DNA from 4 places in the Staphylococcus sp. IVB6181 genome. Region 1 is predicted to be linked to each of the others. Evidence: predicted binding sites of a transcription regulator. Region 1 holds the regulator's gene; each other region holds the start of a gene.

Region 1 (4,961 bases):
TAATTATGTGAATAACTGTGGATTTCGGTGTGAATTGTTGAGAAATCAGTGTCTTTTTACTTGTGGATAAAGTGGATAACTCTGTGGATAGTTGATGTAATAGGGTTTCGGGTGTGCATAATTTTGTTAAGGAATTGTAATAAAAGAGGCGCAAAAATGAGTATTCATTTGTGCACCTCTTAAACTATTATTGCTTATATCATTTTTTCTTGTAATTCTTCCCATTTTAACATCACTTGTTCGAGTTGCTGTTCGATTGTATCTTTTTCTTCAGCTAATTGTGCTGCTTTTTCTGGATCGTTAAAGACTTCAGGCTGTGTTAAAGCAGTATCGATTGCTTCTATTTGCTTTTCGAAGGATTCAATCTCTGATTCGCAGCTTTCAATTTGACGTTCCAATTGGCGCAATTCTCTTCTTTGCGCTTTTTGGTCTTCATATGAATGGTTAGTTTCGTCTTTGGCTGTTTCGACAGCTTGTTCAGCTTCTTGTTTGGCCAAAATTGCAGCTTGTTCTTCTGTTTTATCTAAGTAGTATTGATAGTCGCCGGCATAGACTGTACCGCCATCAGGCTGCATATCAAAGATTTTATTCGCAAGCTGGTTAATAAAGTAGCGATCGTGCGAAACGAAGATTAATGTTCCCTCAAAGTTTTGCAGCGCTTGTTCAAGCATTTCTTTAGAATCAATATCTAAGTGGTTGGTCGGTTCATCTAATATTAAAACGTTGTTACGTTCTAACATTAATAACGCCAACTGCAAACGTGCTTTTTCTCCGCCGGATAAGTCATTGATGATTTTTTTAACATCTTCTTGTACGAATAAGAAACGGCCTAATACCGCACGTACATCTTTTTCAGGCATCGTAGGATATTGATCCCATACATAATCTAGAATCGTTTTGTTAGATTTGAACTCTGCTTGCTTTTGATCGTAGTAACCGACGCGCAAGTTCGCACCATGGGTAATCTCTCCGCCGAGTTTTGGGAGTCTGTCCGCAACAGTTTTGATAAAGGTAGATTTGCCGATACCGTTCGGACCGATAACACCGATATGATTGCCTTTTGTGACTTCCATCGTAATAGGGGCAATGACTGGTTCTGTATAACCGATTTCTAAATTGCGGATATGGTAAACGTCATTGCCTGTATTGCGGTCGAAATCAAATTGGATGTTAGCACTGCGTGCATCGAGCATAGGTTTATCGATACGTTCGATTTTTTCTAATACTTTTCTGCGGCTTTTAGCCATACCGCTCGTTGAAGCACGCGTGATATTTTTTTCGACAATTGTTTCCAAGCGCTTGATTTCGGCTTGTTGACGTTCATATTCTTGCATACGTTTTTGATAGTACTGATCACGCTGTGTGATGAATTTACTGTAATTGCCTACATAGTGTTGAACAGCACCTAAAGCCACGTCATAAATCTGATTGACAGTTTTGTCTAAGAAGAAGCGGTCGTGACTGATAATCACAATAGCGCCTTTAAAGAAGTTCAAATAATCTTCAAGCCATTGTGTGGTTTCCATATCTAAATGGTTGGTAGGTTCGTCAAGCAGTAATAAGTCCGGTTCGCTGAGCAGCATTTGTGCAAGTGAAAGACGTGTTTTCTGTCCGCCGCTGAAGTCGTTTACAGGACGGTGAAAGTCTTCTTCATTAAAATTCAGACCATGCAGAACCGTTTTGATTTTACTTTCAAATTGATAACCCTCTAAGCGTTCAAATTGGTTGGATAACGATTCGTATTTGGCCATATGTTCTTTAAATGTGTCGGTTTCATATTCGTCCGCATGTTCAGCAAGCCATGTTGTTTCTGCTTGCATCGCTTTTTCCATTTGTTTCAAATGAGCGAAAGGTTTAGACATTTCTTCCCAAACTGAGTGGTGGGTATCGAGTGTCATTTGTTGTGTTAAATAACCGACTTTCAAATTTTTGATTTTTGATACATTGCCGCTGTCGTAGCCGTCGACACCTGCAATGATTTTCATTAATGTAGATTTGCCGGCACCGTTTCTGCCGACAATTCCGATTTTTTCATGACTCTTTACTTCAAAGTGGACATCGCTAAAGATTTCTTCACCATCGAAGGATTTTGAGACATTGTTAAGTTGCAGTAATATCATTCTTTTGTTTACGAGATGAATCTAATTAATATCTCGTAGTCCTCCTTCCTAAAAAGCGTCGCTTAGTTACTATTATAAGCGCTATAGGCATTATTTCCCAACATATCATGTCAGACATTGTTTTTGGACGTTTTGCATCGATTCGGTGTGGTTTTAAAGTAAATTTAGCAAGTAATTTTGATTTGTTTCGAAAATATGTATTCAAAACAATAATATAATCGTATAATAGTTACTATATTGCTGTAATTTGTATAGGCAAGTGTCATTAATTCTGAATACGGTAGGGAGATTTCACGAAACTGTTGATATTACAGTTATTCCTTTTTTTGATACCATGGGGTATACTTAGTTAATAAAAAACGTTTGCAGAATTTTTGTCAGATGCAATATAACAAAATAAAAACTATAAGAACACTATAATCTGCTTGATCTGCGTAAATGTTTCAACATTTGCGCAACTCCATCACTGTGCTATCAAAAATTGTACTATAAGAAGCAGTATTATTATGGTTAAATTGAAAAGTTCTAGGATAGTAGTTTGAAAGATTTGGAGGAAAACAGATTGGCAAATCAAAATAATAAAATTCCTCGCGCGACTTTGAAGCGATTACCATTATATTACCGATTCGTGAACACACTGCATATTAAGGGCATAGACCGCGTGAATTCTAAAACAATCAGCGAAGCATTAGACATTGATTCAGCTACAATCAGACGTGATTTTTCCTATTTCGGAGAACTTGGAAAAAAAGGCTATGGTTATAATGTTGAAAGCTTAATGGAATTCTTTAAAGGTGAAATCAGCGAAAGTGATGTTATAAGTATCGGCTTAGTCGGCGTGGGTAACTTAGGTAAAGCTTTGCTTTCTTATAACTTCTCAATCCATGATGATATGGTAATTACCGAAGCATTTGATATTAATCCCGATGTAATCGGCAAACAATTCGGTAAAGTAACAGTCAAAGATATGAAGGATATTAAAGGTATCTTAGATAAAGGGAATTTGGATGTAGTGATTTTAACAACTCCGGGAGAAGCCGCTCAAACTGCAGCGGATGAGCTTGTTAAAAGTAATGTGAAAGGTATTTTGAACTTTACACCTTCACGCATTGATGTTCCTGATGATGTGTCTGTTCATCATATTGATTTAGGGATTGAATTACAGTCATTGTTATTCTTTATGAATAATCTTAATCGTAAATAAAGAAAAGGAGTTTGCATGAATTATTAAATTCATCGCAAACTCCTTTTTATATTAGGCTTTTTGAACTGTGATAGTCCAAGAAGCATCGCCAAGTTGTTCGTAATTAGTTACGGGATAAGCTTTTTCAGCTGCCCAGTTTGGAATGGCTTCTGTTGCTTGAGTGCAGTCAAAGTCGATTTTTAATTCGTCTCCGACATTCAGTTCTTCCATTTTCTTTTGTGCTTCAATTAAAGGGAAAGGGCAAACCATTCCTACAGTACCTAATTCGTATACCATAATTGTATCCTCCTTGATTTATAATGCATTCGTGTGAATAGCTTATGATTGAGCAGCAGGTTGTGCTGATGATTGTGCAGAGGCTTTACGCGCCGCTTTCATCGGTTTGATGAAAATGAAGTAACTCATTAACCATGTACCTAAAATCATTGATGCTAATGCAATCCAACCTTGCCATGAAAGTGCTGCGGTTGCAACTAATCCGTTTCCGATTGAGCAGCCGCCGGCTACAGATGCACCGAAGCCCATAGCTGCACCGCCGATAACACTGTTGCGCAATGTCTTTTTATCCGGTAAACGCCAAGCAAATTCTCTTGAACCTTTTGCCGCAATATATGATCCGATAAAGATACCAAGTACTAAGAAAACGCCCCAGTCTAAGAATGATGTCTTACCAGATAAAATAAATTGTACCAAGTTAGATGAAGGTGTTGTGATACCGAGTCCGCCTTCACGTCCAGTAGAATAGCTCATAGGCCAAGCGATTAATGCAATCAGGCCTACAACAATCGCCGCAACGAAAGGATGGAATTTCTTTTCAAAGAAGAAGTGGCGTACACCTGTGAATTTTTGTTTTAATTTCGGTACTGCAATTTTAGGTTTAGGCTTGCGTAGTGTTTTCGTTACTAAATAACCTGTAATTGCGACAAGTGCAATCACCCAAATCCATGATGGAATACCTGTGCTTGTTGCCATATCTGCGTTAACATTCGTTTTAGAATTTAAACCTTCCATTACGGGTTTTAGTAAACCGACTTTAGTAATTGCTGAGAAAATCGCATAAGAAATTAATGCTAACCAGCTGCCGATTAAACCTTCGCCTGCACGGTAGTAAGTGCCTGTTGCACAACCTCCGGCAAGTACGATCCCAATACCGAAAATAAATGAACCTACAATTGTTCCGATAATAGGGAATGTGCCGTTTTCTAAAGGTTTGCCGATTATGGATGTAAATGCTAAAAGACCGATTGCTTGTACTGAAATCGCAATAAGCAAAGCATAAAACATTTTATTGTTCTTTTGAATATACATATCTCTGAATCCGCCAGCTAAGCAAAAGCGTGTACGTTGCATGACAAAACCGAGTAAAATACCCACGATTAAGCCGCTGATAATCATCCAAATCATGAATCTCCCTCTTTTCCGATAATGTTAATAAGTTTTATCCTAATACAGAATAGTATTAATTGCAAGGTGTAAATTTTCCGTAATGCTTTTTAATTTGATTTCGAACTGAAAACTGTTGTTATGTTCAATGGAATGAGATAGGTGAGGGGCTGAAAATATGCTAAAATAAAGGAAATGACGATTAACGATGTTTTAGGAGGATATGGTAGATGCAAGATTTTACAAATGAAGAA
Region 2 (4,961 bases), 630 kb from region 1:
GTGTTAATGAATAATCTGCTAAAGGATATTTCACATGTGTATCACTGTCAGTAATGACCGCAAACGGTGTCACTTCTGAACCTGTACCAGAAGTTGTCGGAATACAAACCATTTGTGCACGTTGTGCCGGTAAAATTTTATACGTACGCTTGCGGATATCTAAGAATTTTTGTTTAGCGCCGAAGAATGATAAATCCGGATGTTCAAAGAATGCCCACATGCCTTTAGCGGCATCCATTACAGAACCGCCGCCGATTGCGATAATGACATCTGGCTGGAATTCAATCATCAGTTCTAAACCTTTATATACTGTATTCGTAGAAGGGTTCGGTTCTACATCGCTGAATATACGTACATCAGGCACGTCTGTTCTGCTCGCAAGCACTTCTTGTACACGTTTGGCATAACCTAAATTTACCATGCCTGCATCCGTTACAATCATGACACGTTCAATGTCTTTCATGTGTGTTAAATACAAAAGCGAATTTTTCTCAAAGTAAATTTTTGATGGCAGTTTGAACCATTGCATATTATTTCTCCTTTTAGCGATTGTTTTGACATTAATCAAATCGACTGCAGAAACATTATGAGAAACAGAGTTGTGTCCATAAGAACCGCAACCTAAGGTTAAAGATGGAATCATTTCATTATAAATTCCGCCGATACCGCCTTCAGCTGATGGTGAATTAATCAATACACGGCATGCATTCATAAGAATACCGAAAGCTTTTTGAAGTGCTTCGTCTTCTGTATGCACTACTGCAGTATGTCCTAAACCGCCTAAATTCAACATACTCTCGCATAATTCTAACGCTTCTTCGCGATTCTCTGCTTTTACCATCGCAAGTACAGGAGATAATTTTTCGCGAGACAATGGATAATCAGGACCTACACCTTCAAGTTCCGCAATCAGCATTTTTGTTCCTTCTGGTACTTTAATACCGACAGACGCTGCGATTTCTGCGGCAGGTTTTCCTACAATATTCGCATTGACTGCACAGCGATCTTCACGCATGACAATGCTTTCGAGTTTAGGTAATTCATTTTTCTTCACAACATAACATTGATGGGCTTCAAATTCTTTTTTCACTTCGTTATAAATTGCTTTATCTACGATAACCCCTTGTTCAGATGCACAAATCATACCGTTATCAAATGTCTTAGATACAATTACATCATTCACAGCACGTTTGATTTTCGCTGACTTTTCAATATAGGCCGGTACATTACCAGGTCCTACACCTAAGGCCGGTTTACCTGTAGAATAAGCTGATTTCACCATCGCAGCGCCGCCTGTCGCAAGCACTAACGCAATTTTATCGTGATTCATTAATAATTTAGTGGCTTCCAATGAAGGTTGTGTGATCCATTGGATAACATGTTCAGGCGCACCTGCTTTGAGTGCTGCTTCATAAATTACTTCTGCCGCAAGTGTTGAAGATTGCTGCGCACTTGGATGGAAAGCAAATACAATCGGATTACCTGTTTTAATCGCAATCATCGCTTTGAAAATAGTAGTAGAAGTCGGATTGGTCGTCGGTGTTACACCGCACACTACACCTACCGGCGATGCGACATACGTTAAACCGCGTTGTTCATCTTCTTTGATGACACCGATAGTCTTGTTGTATTTGATAGATTCCCAAATGTACTCTGAAGCATAGAGATTCTTGATTGCTTTATCTTCATAGATACCGCGTCCTGTTTCTTCGTATGCTGCTTTGGCTATTTCCATGTGTTTATCCACAGCTGCCATTGCCATCGCATGTACAATCTTATCAATTTGTTCTTGATTCAACTTTGCTAATTGATGCAACGCACGCTGACCGTTATCTGCCAGCGTATCAATCATTTGTTGTGTCAGGTTCACTTCTGTTTCTGGTTTTTCATTCTGAGCTTGTGTTGATTCAGTCATTTCGATTCCTCCTCAAAGTTCAAATCCGATTGTTTTTAATTTGTGAATTATTTCGCAAACAGAATAGCTTAATTTCCTCAAAGAGTAAACGAAATTCTATTTATTTCCTTTCAATTTCCAACACTTTTGTGAACGCGTCATTTTATGAAAAACCGTCGAGATTAGCAACCATGCGTATGTAAGCGTATTCTAAAAATAATTTGCAATATAAAAAAACTTCATCCTGCACTTAAGCAAGATGAAGCCTGATTTATAGTTTGCGGATTATTGCCATTAAAATAAATTGTAACGGCAAACGACTATAAAGTGCCCATTTAGGCGGCTGTATATCCCCTAGCGGCAATTGTTTGCGTGCCATATAGATGTTAGCCGGAAAGACCGCAAGCAACAAGGCATTTATGCCTTGTTTGAATTTCTGACTTGGGCGTTTGATGAACAGTACTGCACTGATCCATAACTCGATGATGCCTGTCACAACTACTGCTGTTTTGCGTAAAGGCAAATACTTCGGCACAATACGTGTAAAACCTTCTAAACGTACGAAGTGCATGATTCCTGCTAAACCAAACAAGCCTGCCAAACCATAACGCATTACCTTTCTCAAGGAAGTCACCTTCTTCTTTTTATTTTCGATTTTATTATTTCATATTCACCCTGTTCTTAACAAAACATTAAAAACTTTTACAAAAATTCTGAATATTTAGTTTAAAATGTAACTTTTTGGGAATAGTAATTTTAGTCAGAATCATTCAGTCACAAATTATTTCGGCAAGGGGGTAGGCATATGCCTAAGAAATTATTTAGTGTGGATTTGAATAAGAAAATGGATCAGCAAGCGCATCCCGGACACAACCGATGGCATCCGGATATTCCGGCTGCATTTTCAGTTGAGCCAGGAGAGTCATTTCGTATGGAGTGTTTGGACTGGACCGATGGTCAAGTTTCAAACAATGACGACCCGAGCGACATCAAATACGTCAATTTAAACCGTGTACATGTATTAAGCGGTCCCGTATATGTAAACGGCGTAGAACCTGGCGATTTGTTAGTCGTTGATATTTTAGATATCGGTGCATTCCCAGAACATGAATGGGGCTTTAACGGTATTTTCGATAAAACGAATGGCGGCAGTTTCTTAGTCGACCATTATCCGAATGCTCAAAAGTCCATTTGGGATTTCAACGGTATTTATGCGACAAGTCGTCACGTACCCGGCGTAGAATTTGTCGGGTTAATCCACCCAGGATTAATCGGCGTTGCGCCATCACAAGAAATGTTGGATGAATGGAACCGACGTGAACAAGCATTGGTAGATACAGATCCGAACAGAGAACCGGTATTAGCCAACTTACCGGAAGAAGATGCTGTAGTGCTTGGTACGTTAGAAGGTAAAGATTTCGACCGTGTTGCTAAAGAAGGCGCAAGAACCGTCCCACCAAGAGAAAATGGCGGTAACTGCGATATTAAAAACTTATCTAAAGTTCGCGTGTATATTTCCCTGTCTTCGTTGAAGGCGCGAAATTATCTGTAGGCGACCTGCACTTCTCGCAAGGCGACGGCGAAATCACATTCTGCGGCGGAATTGAAATGCCGGGATGGATTGATTTACGTGTCAACGTGATTAAAAACGGCATGGAAAAATATCAAATCAAACAAAACCCAGCTTTCAAACCTGGACCAGTTATGCCGAATTACACAGATTACATTGTATTCGAAGGTATTTCGGTAGATGAATTCAGCGGCAAGCAGCAATATCTCGATGCGAATACTGCATATCGCAACGCGTGCTTAAATGCTATTGAATTCTTGAAAACACGCGGCTTTACAGGCGAACAAGCTTACATGTTGTTAGGAACTGCTCCCGTTCAAGGTACTGTTGCTGGTATCGTTGACGTTCCGAACGCATGTTGTACCATCGCAATCCCGCGTGAAATCTTTAAAGATGATATCGTCCCGAGTTTGGAGCCTGATGAGTAATGCCGAATTACACTTATGCATGTCCTGATCACGGAGAATTTACCTTAAATCAATCTATGAATGATAACCATGATTTTGCAGTTTGCCCTGACTGCCATCAAGATGCAAAACGCGTCTTTGTCCCATTTCATACTTCAAAGATTGATTCAAAATTAAAAAAGAGAATCGAAGCCGGTCAGGAACCGCGAATTGTTTCTAAAGATAAACTCCCAACCCAGCAGAAACGGCGTGTTCCGAATAACCGTCCTTGGATGATTTAGAAAAACCCATATAAATCAATGATACGAATTACATTGCATAAAATACCACAGCCCGATTTTATGCAAAAAAGAAAGCTCATATTTGATACAAAACAGGTACATTCGTCCTATCGTTGAGTAATAACCCTCCTCAATGAAATGGCATTCGATGTTCCATAAAAAAATGGCATAAGAAAGTTGCACAGATCAAAGCCCAATGATTAATTGAAGATGTTAGCGTGCAACCACACTGGATAATTTTAACCTATCCAATCACTGCCAATCACAACATTAACCTGTCACACACGTATCACCGTCTATTGTCTCCCCTTCGTTTTCGGTGATACGGACAGGTTTTAACCTGCAAAAGAAAGACACATGCGACCATTTTTTGGCGCATGTGTCTTTTATTGTCTATCAATTAAATGTTAGGTCCATATAATCTCGGTGTATGGTCCACAGTTTGACCTTCAATCAGCTGCTTTAATTCGTGCTGCCATGATTCTGGTGTGTATTTGCATTCCATTAAACGACGCATTAAAGGCACATTGTCCGTGTGATGATATAAGACATCATTCATTTCAGCAATCGACCATTTTGGACAAGGCCGTTCTACTAATTCAAATGTATCGCCTTGTTGAATACGTCCTTCTTCTAAGACACGGAAATACCAGCCTGTACGTCCTGTCTCTTGAATACGGCTGCCGAACTCTATCCAGCCGACGCGGCGTCCCGGCTTCCAGCAAGGTCTGCGCGGCTGCGACACTTGTACGAGTGCTTCTCCGACACGATAAATGTCCCCGATACAAACCGTTGTTTCATCCATATCA
Region 3 (4,961 bases), 330 kb from region 1:
TTTTCATATTTCATTAAATTTCCACCTGTTTAAAGTGGATACTTGTTAACAAAATCTATATAATAGATATTTAATGCTTATATTTTGCACGTTTGTACAAAACAGATATACATAGAGGTGACTTAACGTGAAGAAATTTCTCATATCCACACGGATTGCTATGAAAGGCGTAGACCTGAGTTTGATTGTGACCTTTATCCTGCTCGGCTTAATAGGAATTGTCATGGTTTACAGTGCAAGTATGGTGCCTGCTTCAAAAGGCTCTTTGACCGGCGGTCTCCCTGTTTCAAGCGACCATTTTATGAAGCGCCAAGCCATCTACTTTTTCATCGGTTTGATTATCATCTTTTTTGCACAGTTTGTCAGAATTGATTTTTTCAAATCATCCAATGTTCAAATCGTATTATTATTCGGTACCTTCTTCTTACTCGCTTTAACTTTATTAATCGGTAAAGAAATCAACGGTTCGAAAAACTGGCTCAGCTTAGGATTCTTCAGCCTTCAATCCTCAGAGTTTTTAAAACTCGCTTCAATCTTTTATTTCTCATACATTATAGACAGACGCTTAAATTCACGATGGGATTATAAAGTTAAGCATTTGATTCCGCCCTTGCTGCTGCTGGGCTTCGGGTTAGTTCTCGTCTTGCTTCAAGGCGACTTAGGCGGTACGATGCTGACTGTCGCGATTATCGCTTGTATACTGCTTTACTCTGATATCAAAAATAAAGTAAAGCTTCAAATTCTCGGCATTGCGATGATACCTATTGTTATGTATTTGAGTTACACATTATTGTTTGATGCGAAAAACATTTACCGCTTAAATCGGATTAACGTCTTCTTGAATCCATTCAAGTATGAAAACAGTGAAGGCTATCAATTAACCAATGCCTTAATATCTATCGGCAACGGCAAATTCTTAGGCAAAGGTCTCGGCAATGGTATTTCAAAACTCGGTTATTTGCCAGAGCCTCATACTGACTTTATCTTTACAGTCTTATCCGAAGAATTGGGATTGATTGGTGTGTTCTTTGTTTTAGCACTCTACGGCTTTATCGTAGCCAAGTGTTTAATCTATGCGAACCGCACGAAGAACCACTTCTACAAATCGATTTGTATTGGTATCGGCAGCTATATCTTTATTCAAGCTTTCGTCAATATCGGCGGTGTTTCTGGAGTCATTCCATTAACAGGTGTAACATTGCCGCTATTAAGCTACGGCGGTTCTTCCATGTTAAGTGTCAGTATTGCATTTGCAGCATTGATCATGACCACACGCAAAATCAACCGTGACCGCAATCTCCCGGCTAAAACAAAACCATACATTATTAAATAAGATTAGGACTAGCGCATTGACTAGTCCTTTTTTCATTGCATTTACTGAATGAAAAAGCACAACAGATGCCTCATCTTGCATCCATTGTGCTGCTGTCTTCAATATTTACATTTTCATTCATCCATTATGGGGTTAAACTAAGGCACGATTTCTTTTGCTTAAATGCCACATTGTAATTAACGCAATGACTCCAAACAATGCTAGGAAGATAAATGCTAAGTGACTCGTACCTGTTAAGCTTGTCACATAAGTAATAACTAATGGCGGGAAGAAACCTCCAAGTCCGCCCATCATAGACACAATACCGTTTGCGACACCTGCTTCTTTTTGGAAATAATGCGGTACTAATTTAAAGACTAATCCGTTACCGATACCCGCACATGCACTGATCATCAAACAACCGACTGTGAAGAAAAATATATCATCCGCAAAGCCTAAAATCGCAGCGCCGATAATCATAATAATGAAGTCGATTTTCAATGCTTTGACAGCATCGATTTTGTCTCCGATAATACCGCCTAAAGGTCTAAGCGTCGTCGCAATTGCGATGAAGACCCCTGCTCTGATACCCGCATCGACAGATGTAAGTTCGAAGTGGTCCACTAAATATTTCGGTAAGAAGATACCGAATGCGACGAATGAACCGAATGTGATGAAATACCATAAGCTTAAGTAGTATAAACGCAAGCCTTTCATTAAATCTTTTGTTTGTGCGATTAGAGGAATTTTAACTTTAGGTTCTTTCGCATCACCTAAGAAGAACATTAAAATCGCAAATACTGCCATTACAATCAAGTAAAGTCTTACTGTAGATTGCCAACCGATCATACCTGCAATCGGCGGTGCTAAGAAAGAAGATACCGCAGTACCGAGGTTACCCATACCATAAATACCGTTAGCTAACCCGACTTTTTCTTTAGGGAAATATTTAGGAATAGATGTAACACCTACTGAGAAAATAGCGCCCCCGACACCTAAGAAGAATCCAGCAATCATTAACATATTTACAGATTGCGCTTGGCTTAATAAAAAGATTGGAACGAGCAAAATAATAAAGCTGGAGAAGAAGACCCATTTGGCACCGATGATATTCGTCAAATAGCCGAATGGAATACGCAGTACAGATCCTAAAATAACTGGAATCGCGAGTACAATAGAAATTTGTCCGCTGGTAATTTTAATATCTTGTGAAATTAACGGCATTAATGGAGCGATAATACTCCAAACCATGAAACCAGCAACCAAACTCAAGGTTTGGACAGTTAATTGTAAACCACCTTTTGATTTGTTCATTTTTTTCACCCTAACATTTTTCATATCAATTAATAAGAAGAGCAGTACCCCACTGATATATTTTTTGAGTCGAAGTTATTTTATTTATCAGCTGGGAATACTGCTTACACTTTATATTTTAGTCTTTAGGTGAATTATTGAACATAAGGGCATTCCCTTAAATCCCTCGGCATTTCCCTAATCCCTTGTTTACGTTTAAACAACACAGCTTTTCTATTCATTTCCACCTATATTTTTCACAATACAGCCACAATTTTTGCATAAAAAAAGAACCCATCATCACGATGAGTTCAATAAGCCTTGATTTAGAAATCAAGTAATTTTTTCTTAAGGGCATATTCTACTAATTCCGGTTTCGATTTTAATTCCAGCTATTGCATAATATGCGTTTTATGCGCCTCTACTGTTTTAACAGATACAAATAATTTTTCAGCGATATCTTTATTTCCGTAACCCTTCGCAATCAGCGGCAAGATTTCAAGTTCGCGTTTAGAAAGAATTCTATACGGATCATTCGAACGTTTGGCATCTTGATCAGAATTATTTACAAATTCATTAACCAAAGATGTTGTCATCTTAGGGTCGATATAAGTATCACCGCGATAAACGGTGCGTACTGCCGAAATCAATTGTTCATCCGGAGCATTTTTTAAAATATAACCTTTTGCTCCGTTTCTTAAAACATGGAAGAGATACTCATCATCATCATACATCGTTAAGATGAGTATCTTAGTTTCCGGAAAACTTTCAACGATTTTACTCGTTGCAATTAACCCTGATTCTCCTGGCGGCATACTTAAATCCATTATTAATACGTCAGGGCGGTGCTGCATCACTTCTTGGTATGCTTCAACACCCTCAGCTGCGGTAGCAACGACTTCCATATCCTCTTGAAAGTTCAAAATCATAGAGAAGCCGGTTCTTACCACGGCATAATCATCTGCAATAACAATTTTCAACATCAAGTCTCCTATCGTTTATCAGTTATTGGAACTTCTAACGTTACAATTGTTCCGCGTCCTGCTTGCGAATCAATATTGACAGAACCATTGACCAGTTCAGCACGTTCATTCATACCGAACAGACCGAGTCCTGTGCCCTTCGCCTTATCTCCTAATTTAAATCCAATTCCCTGATCACTGACTTCAGCTATTATCGATGCTTCGCCTTGATAAAGCGAGATATAAACTGTGTCTACTTGCGCATATTTTAATGCGTTAAACATAGCTTCTTGAACAACGCGGTAGATGACGGTTTCGATTTCGCTGTCAAAACGCTGCGATGAGAAATCGGTATGATACACAATATGCATTCCGTAATTCTTTTCGAATTGTTTGAAGTAAGAGCGAAACGCAGCATCCAATCCCAGATCATCGAGTGATGAAGGACGCAGTTCTACAGATAGGTTGCGTACATCATCGATTAAACGCGACATCAATCCTTCAATACGTTTAGAGTTATCAATCAATTCATCCTTGTCTTGCTGGTACTTCAATAAACGCAATTCCACATCTACGTTAATCAATTCTTGTACAATACCATCATGCAGCTCGCGAGAAATACGCTTGCGCTCATTCTCTTGAGCTGAGATTGTTTTTTGCATCATCAGACGCTGATAGCGTCTATCTTGGCGTTCGATTTGCGGCGAGACATTGTGCAGTGTAAATGCATAAATCTCTTTGGTTTTATCAATGACTTCATAAGATGCTGTGAAAGGTTCAATCTTATCATCTTTGGTGCGCATAAAGACTTGGAAGCTGCCATTGCCGACTTCCAACGCTTCTAAGAAGCAGTTTTCACATGACATTAAGTCAAACTCGTTTGAATAACCTTCGCATCTTCGGCAGATTGCATGCGTCATTTGACTGTAATCATTGTCTTCGGAAAAGACTTCTTCAGCAGCTTCATTTAAAGCAATGACTTGGCCTTTCTTATTTAAAAATACCATCTTTTCATTAGTGTTCAAATAATACTGCGTTAATAATTCTTTCAACTTCTCTTGATTATGCGTTGAACTCATCTCTAAAACTCCCTAGTTTGTCTTTAATGCGGAAATCTTCACTGCCTTCAGGCAATGGACGGCCGTTTCTTTGGCCGAGCAGTAACGCACCATAGACACGATTATTATTCCATAACGGAATCGCAACCATCGAAGTCAATGCTTCGCTGAGTACAATGGGATAGCCTAACTTGTCATTAGAACTTAATGCAGTATCTACATCATAAATAACCATTCTGGAACCTGTACGGATAACAAGACCTGCTAATCCTTTACCAGGGCGTAATACGATCAGTTGATAGCGGTTATTGATATTGCCTGAGGCATACTTCCACT
Region 4 (4,961 bases), 570 kb from region 1:
AGATACCATTGCGACAGGAGACTATGCCAGAATGACAGATGACCAAGAACTGATTTTAGAAGGTCGTGTAAATAATAAGGTCATTGTCGGCGGTATGAATGTCTATCCTGAAGAAGTTGAACGTGTGATTACTGAAACGACACCGATTCAACATGTTATGGTTAATGGCGTACCGCATTATGAACTTGGAGAAGTACTGATTGCTTACTATCAATCAGAAACGGATTTAGAGATTCGTGAAGTGAAACAAATATTACGCAATCATTTAGAACGTTATAAAGTACCGATGCGATTTATTAGAGTTCCAGAAATGCTCTGGACTTCCAGCGGTAAAGTTGCACGTCAGCAAATGATTGAAAAATACGGGAGGCAATCATAATGAGAGAAGCAGTGATTATTGAGGTAAAACGTACGCCTATCGGTCAATACGGAGGCTTATTCAAACACTTAGAACCAGAAGACTTGCTTCAACCGTTGATAAAGCATATGACACAGCTGCATCCTGCTATTGCAGAAAATATTAATGATGTCATTATAGGCAATACAGTCGGCAACGGCGGTAATATCGCACGCAAATCACTGCTGCATGCTGGCCTTTCATATCATATTCCAGGTATGACAGTAGATCGCCAATGCGGTTCAGGTTTAGAAGCTGTCAATATCGCATGCCATATGGTACAAGCTGGCGCAGGCGACATCTATTTAGCTGGCGGTGTCGAGTCTGTCAGCCGTGCACCTTGGAAAATTCAAAAACCGCAATCACTGTATGAGAAACATCCTCCAGAGATTTATGAACGTGCACCGTTCACACCAGAAACTATGGGAGATCCGAGTATGTTAGAAGCAGCTGAAAATGTCGCACAAGTTTATCAAGTTTCGCGAGAACGCCAAGATGCATGGGCTGCACGCAGTCATCATCAATACTTTGCTTATCAATCCCAAATCCAGCAAGAAATTGTACCGTTAACGGTTCATGGCGAAGCAGTAACGCAAGATGAATCACCAAAACAAAAGATGACAGCGCAACGGTTATTACGTTTAAAACCATTATTTAAAGACGGAACTGTTACAGTAGGGAATGCATGTCCGAAAAGCGATGGTGCCGCATTAGTGTTGATTATGTCGAAAGAAAAAGCAGAAGCTTTAGGCTTAAAGCCCTTACTTAAATTTACAGATGCACAAACTGCAGGGGTGAATCCTAAACTACTCGGCATCGGTCCTGTTCCAGCAACAGAACAATTATTGATGCGCCGTAATCTGTCAGTTGCTGATATAGATTGGACAGCGTTTAATGAAGCATTCAGTTCTCAAGTATTAGCTTCGATAGATTTATTAGGATTAGATGAACAAAAAGTAAATCCGTTCGGCGGTGCTTTAGCAGAAGGACATCCTTACGGTGCCAGCGGTGCTAATTTAGTAGCACGTCTGCTTTCTATTCAAACTTATTCCCCGGGTAATCAATTGTTAGCCGCAATTGGTATCGGAGGCGGTTTAGGTATCGCAACCTTATTTGAAAAGGCAGAAGATTAAATGAAACAAACATTGATATGGGAATCGCCGAAATCAGCGCATCGTTCATTAAATCTAGATGCCTTTTATCTGACGAAGGTATGGCATGCTTTTGATGACTTTCAACAACAGCACCAAGCACCTTTGATTTTAAGAAACAAAGTCATCTGTCAATATGCACCTTTAATTGAAGGGGAAAGCTATGAAGCAGAATTAATTTGCAGATCACAAAGGAAACTTCGACAGTTTACACACTACTGTTATGTACTTACAATGACATCATTGCGTGACAATAAAACGTGTATGGAAATAACAACAACATTCATTGAACAGCCTGATTCATCATTTAAGATAGAACAAAAGGCAAAACAACCAAGCAACCCTTCAACAATATCATCTCAATATATTCCTTTAGCTATAGACTGGGAAGATGTATTAGATTATTTGAAACAAGTGAATGATTATAACCCGATACATCTTCAAAACCATATTTTGCCGGGCGACTATATTGTAATGGCCGCATTAGAGACATTGTCTAAGCATCAAGAAAATTTAAACACTGTTCAAGAAATAGAAGTGAAATACAAGAAGATGATGCATCGAACAGATCAACTATGGATGAACTTGAAAGAAGAGCGTTCATTGATTAAGATTCAAATCGTTAATCAATCAGCGGAGACTTGTGTTGAAGTGTGGATTAAAGTGTGACATACAACTCAATAGGAAAGGTTCAACAAGGAAATTGCATATGCAGTTTCCTTGTTTTTTTAAGCTATATTATGTGCAATTTTAAAATAATGTAAATTATCTGTATTTCTGCGTTAGCAGGGTATAGCCACATTAGGAGGGATTGTTTATAAAGTAATGCTCAATTTTATTCTTGCGCCCTCATTAGGATTGTGGGTTTATGGTGTTAATTCAGCCACATAAGTGAAATCGAATAAGGATAATGCATAGATTCTCTAAAAAATGAATAAAATATTTTATTTGAGAATTATGACTCTGTAAATCAAGGGATTATTCGTTTTTTATGCATGTAAAACCCATGAAAATGTATTAAATATACAAAAACATGCAATGAATAAAAGAATAAGTGTGAAATATAAAACACTTATAATGTGATTTAATTCACATGAGCAATAGTTGAAAGGGCTTACACTATAGATAAATAAAACAAGGAGGTTTCACAAATGAATGAACATCCAATTAAAGTAAACAGTGAGATCGGTAAATTGAAAACGGTATTGCTTAAACGCCCTGGGAAAGAATTAGAAAATTTAGTACCTGAGTATCTAGAAGGATTGTTATTTGATGATATCCCGTACTTGAAAGTAGCGCAAGAAGAGCATGATAAATTTGCACAAGTGCTACGCGATGAAGGTGTAGAAGTTGTATACCTTGAAGACTTAGCAGCAGAAGCAATTGAAGATCCTGAAGTGCGCAAACAATTCATTGAAGACGTTTTAGCTGAATCTGAAGACACATTATTAGGACATGAAGATGCAGTTAGAAAATTATTCGATGGTTTAAATAACCAAGACTTAGTTGAAAAAGTAATGGCAGGTGTACGTAAAGAAGAAGTTGAAACTGGTAAATCACACTTAGTGGAATACCTAGATGACTCTTATCCATTCTATATGAACCCAATGCCTAACCTTTACTTTACACGTGACCCGCAAGCATCAATCGGAAATGGTATGACAATCAACCGTATGTTCTGGCCGGCACGTCGCAGAGAATCTATCTTCTTCACTTATATCTTAAAACATCACCCAAGATTCAAAGATGCAGATGTACCTGTATGGTTAGACAGAAACTCTGATTACAACATTGAAGGCGGAGACGAATTAGTGCTTTCTGAAGAAGTTGTAGCAGTAGGTATCTCTGAAAGAACATCAGCACAAGCAATTGAAAAATTAGCACGCCAAATCTTTGCGAACCCTGAATCTAAAATTAAAAAAGTTGTAGCAATTGAAATTGCGAATACACGTGCATTCATGCACTTAGACACAGTATTTACAATGATTGACTACGATAAATTCACAATTCACTCAGCAATCGAGAAAAAAGGCGACGATATGAATATCTTCACTCTTGAGCCAACAGAAGATGGAAAAGATATTACTATCACACGTACTACAGACTTGAAAGAAACATTAAAAGACGCATTGCACTTAGATCATATCGAATTCATTCCTACTGGTAACGGCGACACAATCGTTGGTCCTCGTGAACAATGGAATGATGGTTCTAACACATTGACTATCCGTCCAGGTGTTGTTGTCACTTATGACCGTAACTATGTATCAAACCAATTATTACGCGACAAAGGTATTAAAGTTATTGAAATCACTGGTAGTGAATTGGTTCGCGGACGCGGGGGCCCACGTTGCATGAGTCAACCGCTATACCGTGAAGATATCTAAATCTGAATACAGCAACGCTTTAAGTGGTAAGGATTGCATCAATAGAAGTGGTTCGACGTCATCACTTAAAGCTTTGCCTTTAGATTGAAATACTGCTTTGAAATAAAAATGATACCTATTCACGGCAACGTGTTTAAAACATGGCCTATGATTTTGAAAATGAGCAAGAGGCACATGCCCTTAACATCAATTAAAGCAGTATAGCGTCAAAAAATTAAATAAATTGACAAGACATGCTTTGAGGCAATCTCGAGCATTAAAGGAGTTTTGAAAATGAGCGGAGAACAAAATAAACTCAATAAAACGGCTTTAATCGGTTTGGTCATTGGTTCAATGATCGGCGGCGGTGCCTTCAATATTATTTCAGACATGGGCAGCAATGCCGGCGGATTGGCGATTATTATCGGTTGGATTATTACCGCAGTCGGTATGATATCACTCGCATTCGTCTTCCAGAATTTAACAAATAAACGACCGGATTTAGACGGCGGTATTTACAGTTACGCACGTGCAGGTTTCGGTGACTTCGTCGGTTTCTCTAGTGCATGGGGATACTGGTTCGCAGCATTCTTAGGAAACGTCGCTTATGCTACGTTGCTGATGTCAGCAGTCGGCAACTTCTTCCCGATATTCAAAGGCGGCAACACACTTCCTAGTATTATCGTAGCCTCCATCTTACTATGGGGTGTACACTTCCTGATCTTGCGCGGAGTCGAAACTGCCGCATTAATCAACAGTATCGTAACAGTGGCTAAATTGATTCCTATCTTCCTTGCGATTGTATGTATGATTGTCGCATTCAACTTTGACACTTTTATGGCTGGATTTGCAGGAATGAAAGACAACATTGCATTACCGATTAACTTCTCTAACATCATGGAACAAGTTAAGAGTACAATGTTGATCACTGTTTGGGTATTTACAGGTATTGAAGGTGCGGTCGTATTCTCTGGCCGTGCGAAAACTAAAAAAGACGTAGGGACAGCAACAGTACTTGGTCTATTGATTGTATTAGTCATCTACTTC

What was found. Region 1 encodes Rex, which represses fermentation and respiration genes when NADH is low (regulators of the CRP and FNR family bind a similar motif). Its sites were predicted from a motif close to TTGTGAAATATTTCACAA; they were not measured.
Region 2: the regulator Rex is predicted to act here: its motif matches at 1,956-1,973, upstream of adhE (bifunctional acetaldehyde-CoA/alcohol dehydrogenase).
Region 3: the regulator Rex is predicted to act here: its motif matches at 2,754-2,771, upstream of MUA90_RS03110 (nitrate/nitrite transporter).
Region 4: the regulator Rex is predicted to act here: its motif matches at 2,626-2,643, upstream of arcA (arginine deiminase).

The regions. Positions count from the first base shown of each region.
Region 1 covers NZ_CP095096.1:1,047,116-1,052,076, forward strand. Annotated here, with positions in the region: gene MUA90_RS04895 (ABC-F family ATP-binding cassette domain-containing protein) at 195-2,120, opposite strand; gene MUA90_RS04900 (redox-sensing transcriptional repressor Rex) at 2,683-3,324, shown strand; gene MUA90_RS04905 (sulfurtransferase TusA family protein) at 3,376-3,600, opposite strand; gene MUA90_RS04910 (YeeE/YedE family protein) at 3,643-4,728, opposite strand; gene MUA90_RS04915 (GH32 C-terminal domain-containing protein) at 4,938-4,961, shown strand, end outside.
Region 2 covers NZ_CP095096.1:421,214-426,174, reverse strand. Annotated here, with positions in the region: gene adhE (bifunctional acetaldehyde-CoA/alcohol dehydrogenase) at 1-1,915, opposite strand, end outside; gene MUA90_RS01800 (DoxX family protein) at 2,166-2,507, opposite strand; partial or broken gene fmdA (formamidase) at 2,700-3,892, shown strand; gene MUA90_RS01790 (zinc ribbon domain-containing protein) at 3,892-4,152, shown strand; gene MUA90_RS01785 (MOSC domain-containing protein) at 4,553-4,961, opposite strand, start outside.
Region 3 covers NZ_CP095096.1:715,696-720,656, reverse strand. Annotated here, with positions in the region: gene MUA90_RS03115 (FtsW/RodA/SpoVE family cell cycle protein) at 128-1,333, shown strand; gene MUA90_RS03110 (nitrate/nitrite transporter) at 1,466-2,626, opposite strand; partial or broken gene nreC (nitrate respiration regulation response regulator NreC) at 2,932-3,585, opposite strand; gene nreB (nitrate respiration regulation sensor histidine kinase NreB) at 3,597-4,646, opposite strand; gene nreA (nitrate respiration regulation accessory nitrate sensor NreA) at 4,630-4,961, opposite strand, start outside.
Region 4 covers NZ_CP095096.1:482,100-487,060, forward strand. Annotated here, with positions in the region: gene MUA90_RS02060 (AMP-binding protein) at 1-379, shown strand, start outside; gene MUA90_RS02065 (thiolase family protein) at 379-1,530, shown strand; gene MUA90_RS02070 (hypothetical protein) at 1,531-2,217, shown strand; gene arcA (arginine deiminase) at 2,700-3,935, shown strand; gene arcD (arginine-ornithine antiporter) at 4,209-4,961, shown strand, end outside.